2 regions of the Pseudoalteromonas sp. NZS127_1 genome follow, and region 2 is predicted to be linked to the other one. Evidence: predicted binding sites of a transcription regulator. Region 2 holds the regulator's gene; the other holds the start of a gene.
What was found. Region 2 encodes ArgR, which controls arginine synthesis, uptake and breakdown. Its sites were predicted from a motif close to ANTGAATANNTATTCANT; they were not measured.
Positions count from the first base shown of each region.

Region 1 (5,849 bases), on a different contig from region 2:
GGTGCTTTCTAGTTTTAATCCTGATGAAGGCACATTAATAAGTTTTGAGGAGAACGATATGCCAAGCAAGGTGGTATCGGGGATTGCGTTTAATTGTGACGAATGTTTAATTAAAGTAGATGGTGTGCCAAGCGGTACGCAATATCTTTCAAAAATATTGAAACTTTTTGCTGATAATGGCATCGAAATAGATATGATTAATCAAGTTAATCATATCTTTGAAAAAATAGACTATGCTTTTACTGTGCACTCGAATGATTATCTGCAAGCACTTGAATTATTGAGCGAAGATCAAGCTCAACTCAGTGCTCAAAATATAAGCGGATTACCAACAGTAGCTAAAGTTTCTGCTGTTGGAATGGGTATGAAATCGCATTCTGGTGTAGCAAGTTTATTTTTTGATGCATTAGCGCAGGAAAATATTAATGTAGTTTTAGTCTCGACTTCTGAGATTAAAATTTCAGTTTTAATAGATGAAAAGTACCTAGAGTTGGCAGTTCGTGCATTACACAAAGCATTTTTAACAGAAAATGGATAGATTGAGAGTTTTTACTTACTTTTCAGTCTAATTTTCATTAGTATGTTTAAGCGGAATCTTATAATTTTTATTGGAACATGGGAGCAAGAGAATGCTAATACTAACTCGTAGAGTAGGTGAAACCCTAATGATTGGTGACGAAGTAACAGTTACTGTTCTAGGTGTTAAAGGAAATCAAGTTCGAATCGGTGTTAATGCACCAAAAGACGTATCAGTGCATCGTGAAGAGATTTACATGCGCATACAAGCTGAAAAGTCGAACCCTAATCCGGGCAATGCTTAATCAACACGTATACGTAGTTGAGTAATTAGCTCAACTAGACTAAAAGCCACTCACTGAGTGGCTTTTTTGTTTATAAAAGCGAGTATTTCAGGGGTTAGTATTTGTTTTGAAATGTACTGCATTCCGCTTTTATTTTTAATAATAATACCTTGCTGAGTATCTATTACTTCGCTTATGTTTTGCCAAGTTAGCTCAAAACTTTTGTAATGATTAGCCGACTTAATGCCTTCTTCATCAAAGGTAAGTGTTACCTCAGAGCCTGACGCTCTGCTGAGCATTTGTCTGGTTACCCACCAAGGTCTGCGATAGTAAAAAGCGACGCACTCTAGTACACCTAGCATGATCATAAACGATCCTAAGTAATGATCGTTTAAAACATAAATGCCAAATAAACCAAGCGCAACGAGGAGTACAAGTAAAAAGTACTTAGGTTTGGCGCGCTTACTGTACGGGAGTGACTCATCAAAGCACTCGTAAAAGTAAGGTTTATCTAGTGTGTAGGTTGTTGTAAATGCCATATTGCCTTGCTTTAAATATCGTTTTTTTTATTTTAACAAGCTAGCCGCTAAATGAGCAGCTTTATAGTCAGTGATTTTATTACAGACACAAAAAAACGGCCCTAAGGCCGTTTTTTAGCGATACAAGAAGAATTAACAGTTAGTTTCTTCAGCGTTTACGCCTTCTTTAACATTTTCACATGCATCTTCTACTTTGTTTTGCACGTCAGTTACTGCTTCGTCAATACGTTCGCCTGCGTCTTCTGCATGATTGTCTTCACAACCCATGATAAAGAAACTTGCGAATAGACCGATTAGTGCTGCTTTTACAGTTGTTGAATTCATAATGTAATTCCTTGTAAGTGTTAATTAAATTTTAGTGTTTGTTAGTTGAATGCTTTATCTACCTGGGTGATTTACCACGTAGTGCACCTGAAACTAATGAGATCACTAAAAGTACTAAAAATATAAAAAATATAATTTTTGCTATACCAGCTGCGGCACCTGCGATGCCACCAAAACCTAACACTGCAGCGATTAAAGCAATAACTAAAAATGTAATTGTCCAGCGTAACATTGTTTTCTCCTTGGTTATCAAATTTGCTCACAATAACTAATGCCAGTTATATGCCAAAGTTTATTTTTGTTTTATATCAAGTGGTTATGGTTTTTAACTGTGTTTTTAGTTATTAGTTAGTTAGTAATTTTTACGCTTTGTTATGTAAGTTATTCACACTGTTACAAGTTACCGGTAAATATTCACTAAAAATAATCTTTTTGGTAAGACCAATTAACAATTGGTGTGTGTTTTTGTACTTATTATAAAATTTGGCGGTTATTTTTATTAAGTTGAATAGTTAATTAACAACTTCCATATAACTATTAGCTATAGTCGTTATTTTCTGTATGTATTGTAGGGCGCATGATTGCTGGGTTATGGCATGTAAATTTGTTGAGTGTTATGTTGTTTATAGTTTAATTGGTTTTACCAATTTACAAGATGTAGACAAAGCGACTAGTTTTGTTATTATCCAGTGAATAAATATTTAATTAAATCGATTTTTTATTTTCGATATGGGTTTCAAGGGGGAGAAAAATGGATATAGGTGCTCTACTCACAACGGCTGGTAGCTTAATGCTAACTGGTATGGTTGGGGTGTTTGTATTTCTGTCGATATTAATTGGTGCAGTAACGCTTATGTCTAATTTGGTGACGCGCTATAGCGAACCAGAGGCATCACCAGCTAAATCACCGTCTTTTAAATCTCAAGGTGTGCCTAATGAGCACATCGCTGCTATTAGTGCTGCCATTGCTCAGTACAAATCAAATAATAAATAAGGGGCACACACATGGCTAAATTAAAATTAACAGAATTGGTATTACGCGATGCGCACCAATCATTGCTCGCAACACGTATGCGCCTAGACGATATGCTACCTATTGCTAGCAAGCTAGATGATGCAGGTTATTGGTCTATTGAATCGTGGGGCGGTGCTACATTTGATTCGTGTATTCGTTATTTAGGCGAAGATCCTTGGGAGCGTATTCGCGCGCTTAAAAAAGCGATGCCTAATACTAAACAGCAAATGCTATTACGCGGTCAAAACCTATTAGGCTACCGCCATTACGCTGATGATGTAGTTGAAAAGTTTGTAGAACGCGCACATAAAAATGGCGTTGACGTATTTCGTATTTTCGATGCAATGAACGATGTACGTAACCTAGAAACAGCGATTAAAGCGGCTATAAAAGTAGGCGCACATGCTCAAGGTACTATTTCGTACACGGTAAGTCCTGTTCATACGCTTGATATGTGGCTGACTCTTGCTAAGCAATTAGAAGATTTAGGCTGTCACTCAATTTGTATTAAAGATATGGCGGGTTTATTAAAGCCGTACGATGCTGAAAAACTAATTAAAGCACTTAAGGAAACCGTGTCGGTTCCTATTGCTATGCAGTGCCACGCTACAACTGGTTTAAGTACTGCGACTTATCAAAAAGCGATTGATGCAGGCATTGATATGCTTGATACCGCTATTTCATCTATGAGTATGACTTACGGACACACAGCAACTGAAACTATTGTATCGATAGTTGAAGGAACTGAGCGCGATACTGACCTTGATTTAAATCATCTAGAAGAAATTGCTGCTTACTTTAGAGATGTACGTAAAAAATATGCGGCATTTGAAGGTAGCTTAAAAGGGGTTGATGGTCGTATTTTACTAGCTCAAGTACCTGGTGGCATGCTTACAAACATGGAAAACCAACTTAAAGAGCAAGGCGCGGCAGATAAGCTTAATGAAGTTTTGCTTGAGATCCCACGGGTACGTGAAGATCTTGGTTTTTTACCTTTAGTAACACCCACGTCGCAAATTGTAGGCACTCAAGCAGTACTTAACGTGCTAACCGGTGAGCGTTATAAAACAATTACTAAAGAAACTGCTGGCGTATTAAAAGGTGAATATGGCTTAACACCAGCACCAATGAATAAAGAGCTACAAGAGCGTGTGCTTGATGGAGCAGAGGTTATTACTTGTCGCCCTGCAGATAACATTGCACCAGAGCTTGCAACGCTTGAAGCTGAATTATTAAAAGAAGCACAAGAGCAAGGTTTAACACTTGCTGATGAGCAAATTGATGACGTACTAACTTATGCATTATTTCCGCAGGTTGGTTTGAAATTTATTAAAAATCGTAATAACCCTGATGCATTTGAGCCTATTCCTACCGTTGAAGATAAGAGCAATAAGGCAGCACCAAAATCAGGATCAAATAATAACAGCGTTAAAGCTGAGCAATACAGCGTAAAAGTAGATGGTAAAGTTTACGACGTAGTAGTGGCGCAAGGTGGTGAGCTAAAAGAAGTAACATTAAAAGACTCTGAGCACATTCCTCAGTCTGCTTCAGTTGCATCAGGTGAAACACTTAACGCACCTTTAGCCGGTAATATTTTTAAGATTAAGGTAAAAGCTGGGCAAGTTGTTAACGAAGGTGATGTAGTGATTATTATGGAAGCCATGAAAATGGAAACCGAAATACGCGCAATGCATACCGGAACTATTGCCGAAGTGTTGGTTGGTGAAGGCGATGCCGTAACTACCGGCGACGCTATGATTGCATTAGCTTAGGAGCAAATAGAGGATGGACGGTATTTTAAACCTCTGGAATGCGACCGGCATTGCTAACTTTACAATCCCATCGTTAATTATGATTGCGGTAGGGTGTTTATTACTGTTTTTAGCGATAGCTAAAGGCTTTGAACCACTATTATTATTACCAATTGGTTTTGGTGCAATTTTAACAAATGTACCAGTGGCAGGTTTGTCAGACTCAGGTGGGCTTTTGTATTACGTTTATTACGTGGGTATTGATACGGGGATTTTTCCGTTATTAATATTTATGGGAGTAGGGGCGCTGACCGACTTTAGCGCGCTTATTGCAAACCCACGTATGTTGTTATTAGGTGCGGCTGCACAGTTTGGTATTTTTGCTACACTGTTTGGCGCAATATTACTTAACTATGTGCCAGGCTTTGAGTTTACTCTACAGGACGCATCGGCTATTGCAATTATTGGTGGTGCAGATGGGCCAACAGCAATATTTTTAGCGTCAAAACTGGCTCCTGATTTACTTGGTGCAATAGCGGTAGCAGCATACTCATATATGGCATTAGTACCAATTATTCAACCGCCAATTATGCGTGCGTTAACAACCCCAGAAGAACGTAAAATTAAGATGCCAGAGCTTCGCAAAGTATCTAAAAAGGAAAAGATTATTTTCCCTCTTATGGTGCTTAGTTTAACGGCTATGTTTTTACCGGCTGCTATACCGCTTGTAGGTATGTTTTGTTTAGGTAACTTAATGCGAGAGTCGGGTGTTGTTGATAGATTAAGTAACAGTGCTCAAAACGAAATCATCAATGTTACAACTATATTTTTAGGTTTAGCTGTAGGTTCAAAGCTTGCTGCAGATAAGTTTTTAACTGTTGAGACGATTGGTATTTTAGTGCTTGGCGCACTGGCTTTTGCAATTGGTACTGCATCTGGCGTATTTATGGCAAAAGGACTTAACCGCATATCTAAAACACCTATAAACCCATTAATTGGGGCAGCAGGTGTATCGGCTGTGCCAATGGCGGCACGAGTAGTTAATAAAGTGGGCCTTGAAAGCAACCCACATAACTTTTTACTTATGCATGCTATGGGACCCAACGTAGCGGGTGTACTTGGTAGTGCAGTTGCTGCGGGTATTTTATTAGCACTTGTTGGCTAATAATTAACGTGGTAGTTAATAAATGATTTAGCGCAGTTTACTGCGCTTTTTTTTGTTCTTAATTTGTTCACCGCTAAATGGTTTCTTGTTCAGCGCTTTTTGTTTACAGTAACAGCTCTTCAAAATTTTAAGGATAGTTATCATGCTTCACACACCTTTAGCAAAGCACTTACCTCATGTTAGTAAACTTGTATTCGGATGCATGGGTCTGGGAGGCGGTTGGAATAAAGACGCAATCACTGATGCACATGTTAA
Region 1 is NZ_JADYXO010000027.1:20,128-25,976, reverse strand. It holds gene I6F50_RS18110 (aspartate kinase) at 1-538, shown strand, start outside; gene csrA (carbon storage regulator CsrA) at 630-821, shown strand; gene I6F50_RS18100 (YcxB family protein) at 872-1,339, opposite strand; gene I6F50_RS18095 (hypothetical protein) at 1,472-1,663, opposite strand; gene I6F50_RS18090 (DUF1328 domain-containing protein) at 1,722-1,895, opposite strand; gene I6F50_RS18085 (OadG family protein) at 2,415-2,657, shown strand; gene oadA (sodium-extruding oxaloacetate decarboxylase subunit alpha) at 2,669-4,450, shown strand; gene I6F50_RS18075 (sodium ion-translocating decarboxylase subunit beta) at 4,464-5,594, shown strand; gene I6F50_RS18070 (aldo/keto reductase family oxidoreductase) at 5,737-5,849, shown strand, end outside.
Region 1: a site for ArgR is predicted at 2,352-2,369, ahead of I6F50_RS18085 (OadG family protein). Genes of this name have one in related genera too.

Region 2 (5,849 bases):
TTTTGTTGTACAATCTGCGCCGTTCACACATAAAAATTGGCTCGGAGATCAATGGATATAAAAGCTATCCAGGCGTTAATCGAAAGCGATATGAATGACGTCAATCAACTTATACATGCGCAAATGCGCTCAGATGTGGCGTTAGTTAATCAGCTTGGTTTATATATAGTTAGCAGTGGCGGCAAACGCGTTCGTCCAATGCTGGCGATTTTAGCAGCCAAAGCGCTCGGTTATCAGGGTAAAGATCACATAACACTTGCAACAATTGTTGAGTTTATTCATACAGCAACGCTATTGCATGACGATGTTGTAGATGAATCAAACTTACGACGTGGCACACCTACAGCAAATGCTGAATTTGGTAATGCTGCTAGCGTATTGGTTGGTGACTTTATTTACACTCGTTCATTTCAGCTTATGGTTGGCCTTGGAAAAATGCAGGTTATGCAAGTACTTGCCGATGCAACAAACATTATTGCTGAAGGTGAAGTATTGCAGTTAATGAACTGCAACGACCCAGATACGACCGAAGCCAGTTATATGCAGGTTATTTACTCTAAAACAGCTAAGTTGTTTGAAGCAGCGACAGGCCTTGCTGCCATTATTACTGAGCAAGACCAAACTACGCTCGATGCACTAAACCTTTACGGTATGCATTTAGGGACTGCGTTTCAGCTAGTAGACGATGTACTTGATTACAATGCAGATGCTGAGCAGCTGGGTAAAAACATTGGTGATGATTTAGCTGAAGGCAAACCAACGCTTCCACTTATTTATGCTATGCAACATGGTAGCGAGCAGCAAACGCAGCTTATTCGTGATGCAATAGAGCACAGTAATGGTATGGAGCATTTAGAAGACATTCTATCGGCACTGAAGCAAACTAATGCGCTTGAATTTACAATGCAAAAAGCAGAGCTTGAAGCTGACAAAGCTATTGCCTGTTTAGACTTTTTAGCTGAGTCTGACTATAAGCAAGCACTCATAAGCCTTGCTCGTATTGCGGTTGACCGCGACCACTAGTTACACAGTGTGACATTAATTCTGAGCAACAAAAAAGCCTGCAAATGCAGGCTTTTTTGTTATTCTACTTTGGCTATTACGCCATGAAATCAACACCTTCTTTGATGTCTTTTTTCAGTGTTTCAAGCATGTCATTTTTTGCTTTTGTTTCAAATGCGCTTAGTTCGCCGTAAGAAAGAATTTCTTCTACGCCGTTTTTACCTAAACGTACTGGGTGTGCAAAGTACTCTGCATCGCCATTTTCAACAGCAACGTAAGCGTAATCTACAACTTCTTCACCCTGTAGGCCTTTAACTAAAGACATACAAAAACGAGCAGCAGCTGCGCCCATTGATAATGTAGCTGAACCGCCACCGGCTTTAGCATTTACAACTTCAGTACCCGCATTTTGGATACGTGGAGTAAGTGCAGCAACTTCTTCATCAGTGAAAGAAACACCTTCAACTTGAGAAAGTAGAGGAAGAATGGTTGTGCCTGAGTGACCACCAATTACTGGTACTTTCACAGTTGCTACGTCTACGCCTTTAAGTTCAGCAACAAATGCTTCTGAACGAATAACGTCAAGCGTAGTAATACCGAATACGCGTTTAGCGTCGTAAGTACCTGCTTTTTTGAATACTTCAGCAACGATTGGAACTGTGCCATTTACTGGGTTAGTAATAATACCTACTAACGCTTTAGGACAGCTAGCAACAATGCCTTCTGCTAAAGTTTTGATGATACCAGCATTTACATTAAATAAATCAGCACGATCCATACCTGGTTTACGTGGCATACCCGCTGGGATAAGAACGATGTCAGAGCCTTCAAGCGCTTTGTTTAATTCGTCTGCGCCAAAGCCTGCTACTTTAACATCTGTTGGGATGTGAGAAAGGTCAACCGCAACACCTGGTACTACTGGTGCAACATCATAAAGTGATAATTCAGAGCCAGCTGGTAAGCCTGTTTTTAATAATAAAGACAACGCTTGGCCGATACCGCCTGCAGCACCTAATACAGCAACTTTCATTGGAATTCTCCGTAATTTGAGGTAGGAAACATTTGTGGCTCTTAAGATAATGAAATTAGCGACTAAAAACAAATTTATCCTGTCTATTTCAAGTATATTTTCGACCATAGTCGTAAACTTTTGTGATTTAACGCATCAAACTGGCAAGTTAACTAAACAACTGCTGCATAATTATTCATTTTTGTGTAGAATTTGCGGCATAAATAACAAAAACGAATAAAGACTATGCAACCACAAGATAAACAAGAAGCATTGGTAAAAGCATTTAAATCACTATTAAAAGAAGAAAATTTTGGCTCTCAAGGCGAAATAGTTGATGCATTAAAAGATCAAGGCTTTGACAATATAAGCCAAAGTAAAGTATCGCGCATGCTAAGTAAATTTGGTGCTGTACGCACACGTAACGCCAAACAAGAAATGGTTTACTGCTTACCAGCTGAAATGGGTGTACCTACGGCTAAAAGCCCATTACGCCAATTAGTAATCGACATTATGCACAACGAAATGATGATCATTATTCGTACCAGTCCAGGCGCCGCTCAGCTTATCGCGCGTTTATTAGATTCATTAGGTAAAGCAGATGGCGTACTAGGAACAATTGCAGGCGACGATACTATTTTTATCGCTCCTGCTAAAATATCTGAAATAGATGTAACACTTGAACGTGTTCGCATTTTATTTGATACGGTTTAATAGCAAACTAAATTTGTTTTAAAAACCCGACTGAAGGCGCAAAGAAAGCAGAACCCATATCGGCTTGAGTAAAATCAAGCCAGTGGTCGTAGCAATCACCTTCTCCTAAACGACTTTTAAGTACTTTTTCAAATGCAGTACCCGTACTAGCGCATGTAATTGATAACATTCCCTGCTCATACACATCGCCATAAGGCATGCTCTGATTTAATAATAGCGGTTGTCCGTCTTCGTCTTTTAGCTCACTACGTGAAGCATGGCTGGTTTCAATCGCGGGGATAATTAGTGTGTTATCAAGGCGCGTACGCCCCATTATTTGTTCTTGCTCACTCAATGATAAGTGCTGCCACATAGTTAAATCATGCTTATAACGCTGTACATGAATATAACTCCCCTGATCTTCAAAATTGCCAGGGTTACTAATTAAAGCCGTAGCGCGCTTTTTTCTTCCATGTGCGGTGTCGCCACCATAAATAAAACCATTAAAATCACGACCATCTAAAAAGCGAAAATTACGAATTTGCTCCACCAGCTCAACATCGGGGGCAAATAGTTTTAAAATTTGCAGCGCAAATAAATGGTTAACGTCTTCACGGTCAGAGCGAATTTGCACAAATAAATCGCACGGTTGTACGCTCATTTGATGATCGCTATGGTTTATATTAGGAAAGCTCTGTAATTCGCTTGGGATGTATTCAGGGAGGATATGCGGCCAATATTGCGCACCAATAGCAACCATACAAGAGAGCATTGATTCTGAAAATTGATCGCTAAATTCTTCTTCAATAGCGCTTACTTGTTTTAACTTTGCGCGAAGTGATTCATCTTGACCATCAAACACATTAAAAAATAAGTGCAAACCGTGTAAGTTTGCTTCAGCACAAATCCCTGATTGCGCTTGCGCCATTGTTATTCCTTAGTTTTATAGATAAAAACACAGCGAATAACAAATTAATTACGATTCGAAAAAATTCACCGTGTGAGGTTTTATTTTTATTATAACCTGCTCATTATTTTCAAATGACTGGCCATATTGTGCAGCAACTTCAATTTCTTGTTCATCAATAACAAGTGAATAAACATACGCCGAACCAATAAAGCGACGACTTATGATTGTAGCTCGCTTACTAAATTTGTCACTTTGGTTATCTGCCACTAATTCTATTTGATGGGGACGTACATATATAAGCCCTATGCTTACGTCATGCTTACTCTCAATATAAGATTCGACTAAACCAAATGGTGTTTTGTATTCAGTTGCTGTTAATACTTCTGCGCTCAAGTATATGCCTTGACCCAGAAACTCTGCAACCTCCTTTGAACATGGAGCTGCAAAAAGCTGCTCAGGCGTGCCTTGTTGCTCAATTTTACCGCGATGCATAATGGCAAGTGTATCTGAAAAGGCAAACGCCTCTTCTTTTGAATGTGTAACAAACACAGCAGATACTTGGGTTGCCTTAATAATTCGACGTATATCGGCAATTAATTCAAAGCGTACTTGTGTGTCGATATTTGAAAAGGGCTCATCAAGTAGCAATAAACTAGGCTTATAAGCTAATGCACGAGCAATAGCTACACGCTGCTGTTGGCCACCCGATAACTGATGCGGGAACCTGTCGGCACAGCCAATTAAATGTACCAGCTTAAGCATTTCATCTACGCGTTGCTGCTTTTGAGCTTTACTCATTTTACTAAGCCCAAATGCGATATTATTTGCCACCGTCAAATGCGGAAACAACGCATAGTCTTGAAACATCATGCCGATGTTACGGTGCTCAGGCGAGACAAACGATTGCTCATCACTCACTAATTTACCGTCTATAAAAATAGACCCTTGCTTAGCTTCAATTAAACCTGCAATCGCTTTTAACGTGGTCGTTTTGCCGCACCCACTCGCTCCGAGTAGACAAACAATTTCATCTTTACCCACTGTTAAATCTAAATCGTGAATAACCTTTGTACCGTTATAGTGATAGCTCACGCCTTGTAAAATTAAACTACTCATTTAACTACGCTGCTCCATAGAACGATTAATAAAATACAAAGGAATAAACCCAACAATAACAATAAATAATGCCGATATAGAAGCAAGCTCTAACTGCTCGTCACTCACATACTGAAATACATGAGTAGCTAAGCTTTCAAAATTAAACGGCCTGAGCAATAGCGCAGCCGGCAGTTCTTTCATGCACTCAATAAATACCAATAAAGCAGCAGTAAGCAATCCTCTTCGCAGTAAAGGTAGGTGCACTAAACGCAGTGTTTGTCCTTGGCTTTTACCCATTGATTGGCTTGCCATATCAAGTGATGGGCTAATACGTAAAAAACTCGACTCAATTGCTCCGTGTGCAATGGCGTAAAACCTAACAATATAAGCAATAATAATAGTAAGAATGCTACCTGTAAGCAGTAAGCCAATATCTAAATTATACGGCTCGAGCGCTGTGTTAATGGTGTTCTCTAATAATGTAAGTGGTAACAAAACCGCAATAGCGAGTACTGTGCCAGGCAACGCATATCCTGTGCTTGCTAAACGCCCAGGAATAAGCGGATACGTTTGCTTTGCCACACGCTGATAAAAAACGACAAAAATACTCAACGTAATCGTTATTAGGCTCACAACCCCAGCCACTTTTAAACTTTGCCAAGCGTAACTAAAAAACTCTACATTCCATGCTTTATCAAAGTAGGTAATGGCGTAATTTATAAGTACTGCAATAGGGATTACAAACGCGATAAATAAAATAAAGCTGCAAAATGCCGTTGCGAGCCAAGCTGACTTTCCTTTTAATACATAGAGAGATTCACTATTTACACTTGATTGGCGCTCAAATACCGCTTGGTTACGACGACTAAAGCGCTCTGCCATTAATGCTAAAAATAACAGTAATAACATCACACCCGATATTTTAGCTGCCGCTGTAAGTGAGTAATAACCAAACCACGTATCGTATACGGCAGTCGTTAATGTACTTACGGCAAAATAACTCACTGTTGCAAAGTCAGCCATGGTTTCCATACTTATAAGCGCAAGAGCCGCCACAATAGCCCCACGAGAGAGTACTAAGCTTACTTTAAAGAAACTTTGCCAAGGAGATAATCCCATTAACTGGCTAGCTTGTAC
Region 2 is NZ_JADYXO010000006.1:67,264-73,112, reverse strand. It holds gene ispB (octaprenyl diphosphate synthase) at 52-1,023, shown strand; gene mdh (malate dehydrogenase) at 1,100-2,032, opposite strand; gene argR (transcriptional regulator ArgR) at 2,258-2,725, shown strand; gene I6F50_RS07625 (Dyp-type peroxidase) at 2,733-3,632, opposite strand; gene I6F50_RS07620 (ABC transporter ATP-binding protein) at 3,681-4,730, opposite strand; gene I6F50_RS07615 (iron ABC transporter permease) at 4,731-5,849, opposite strand, start outside.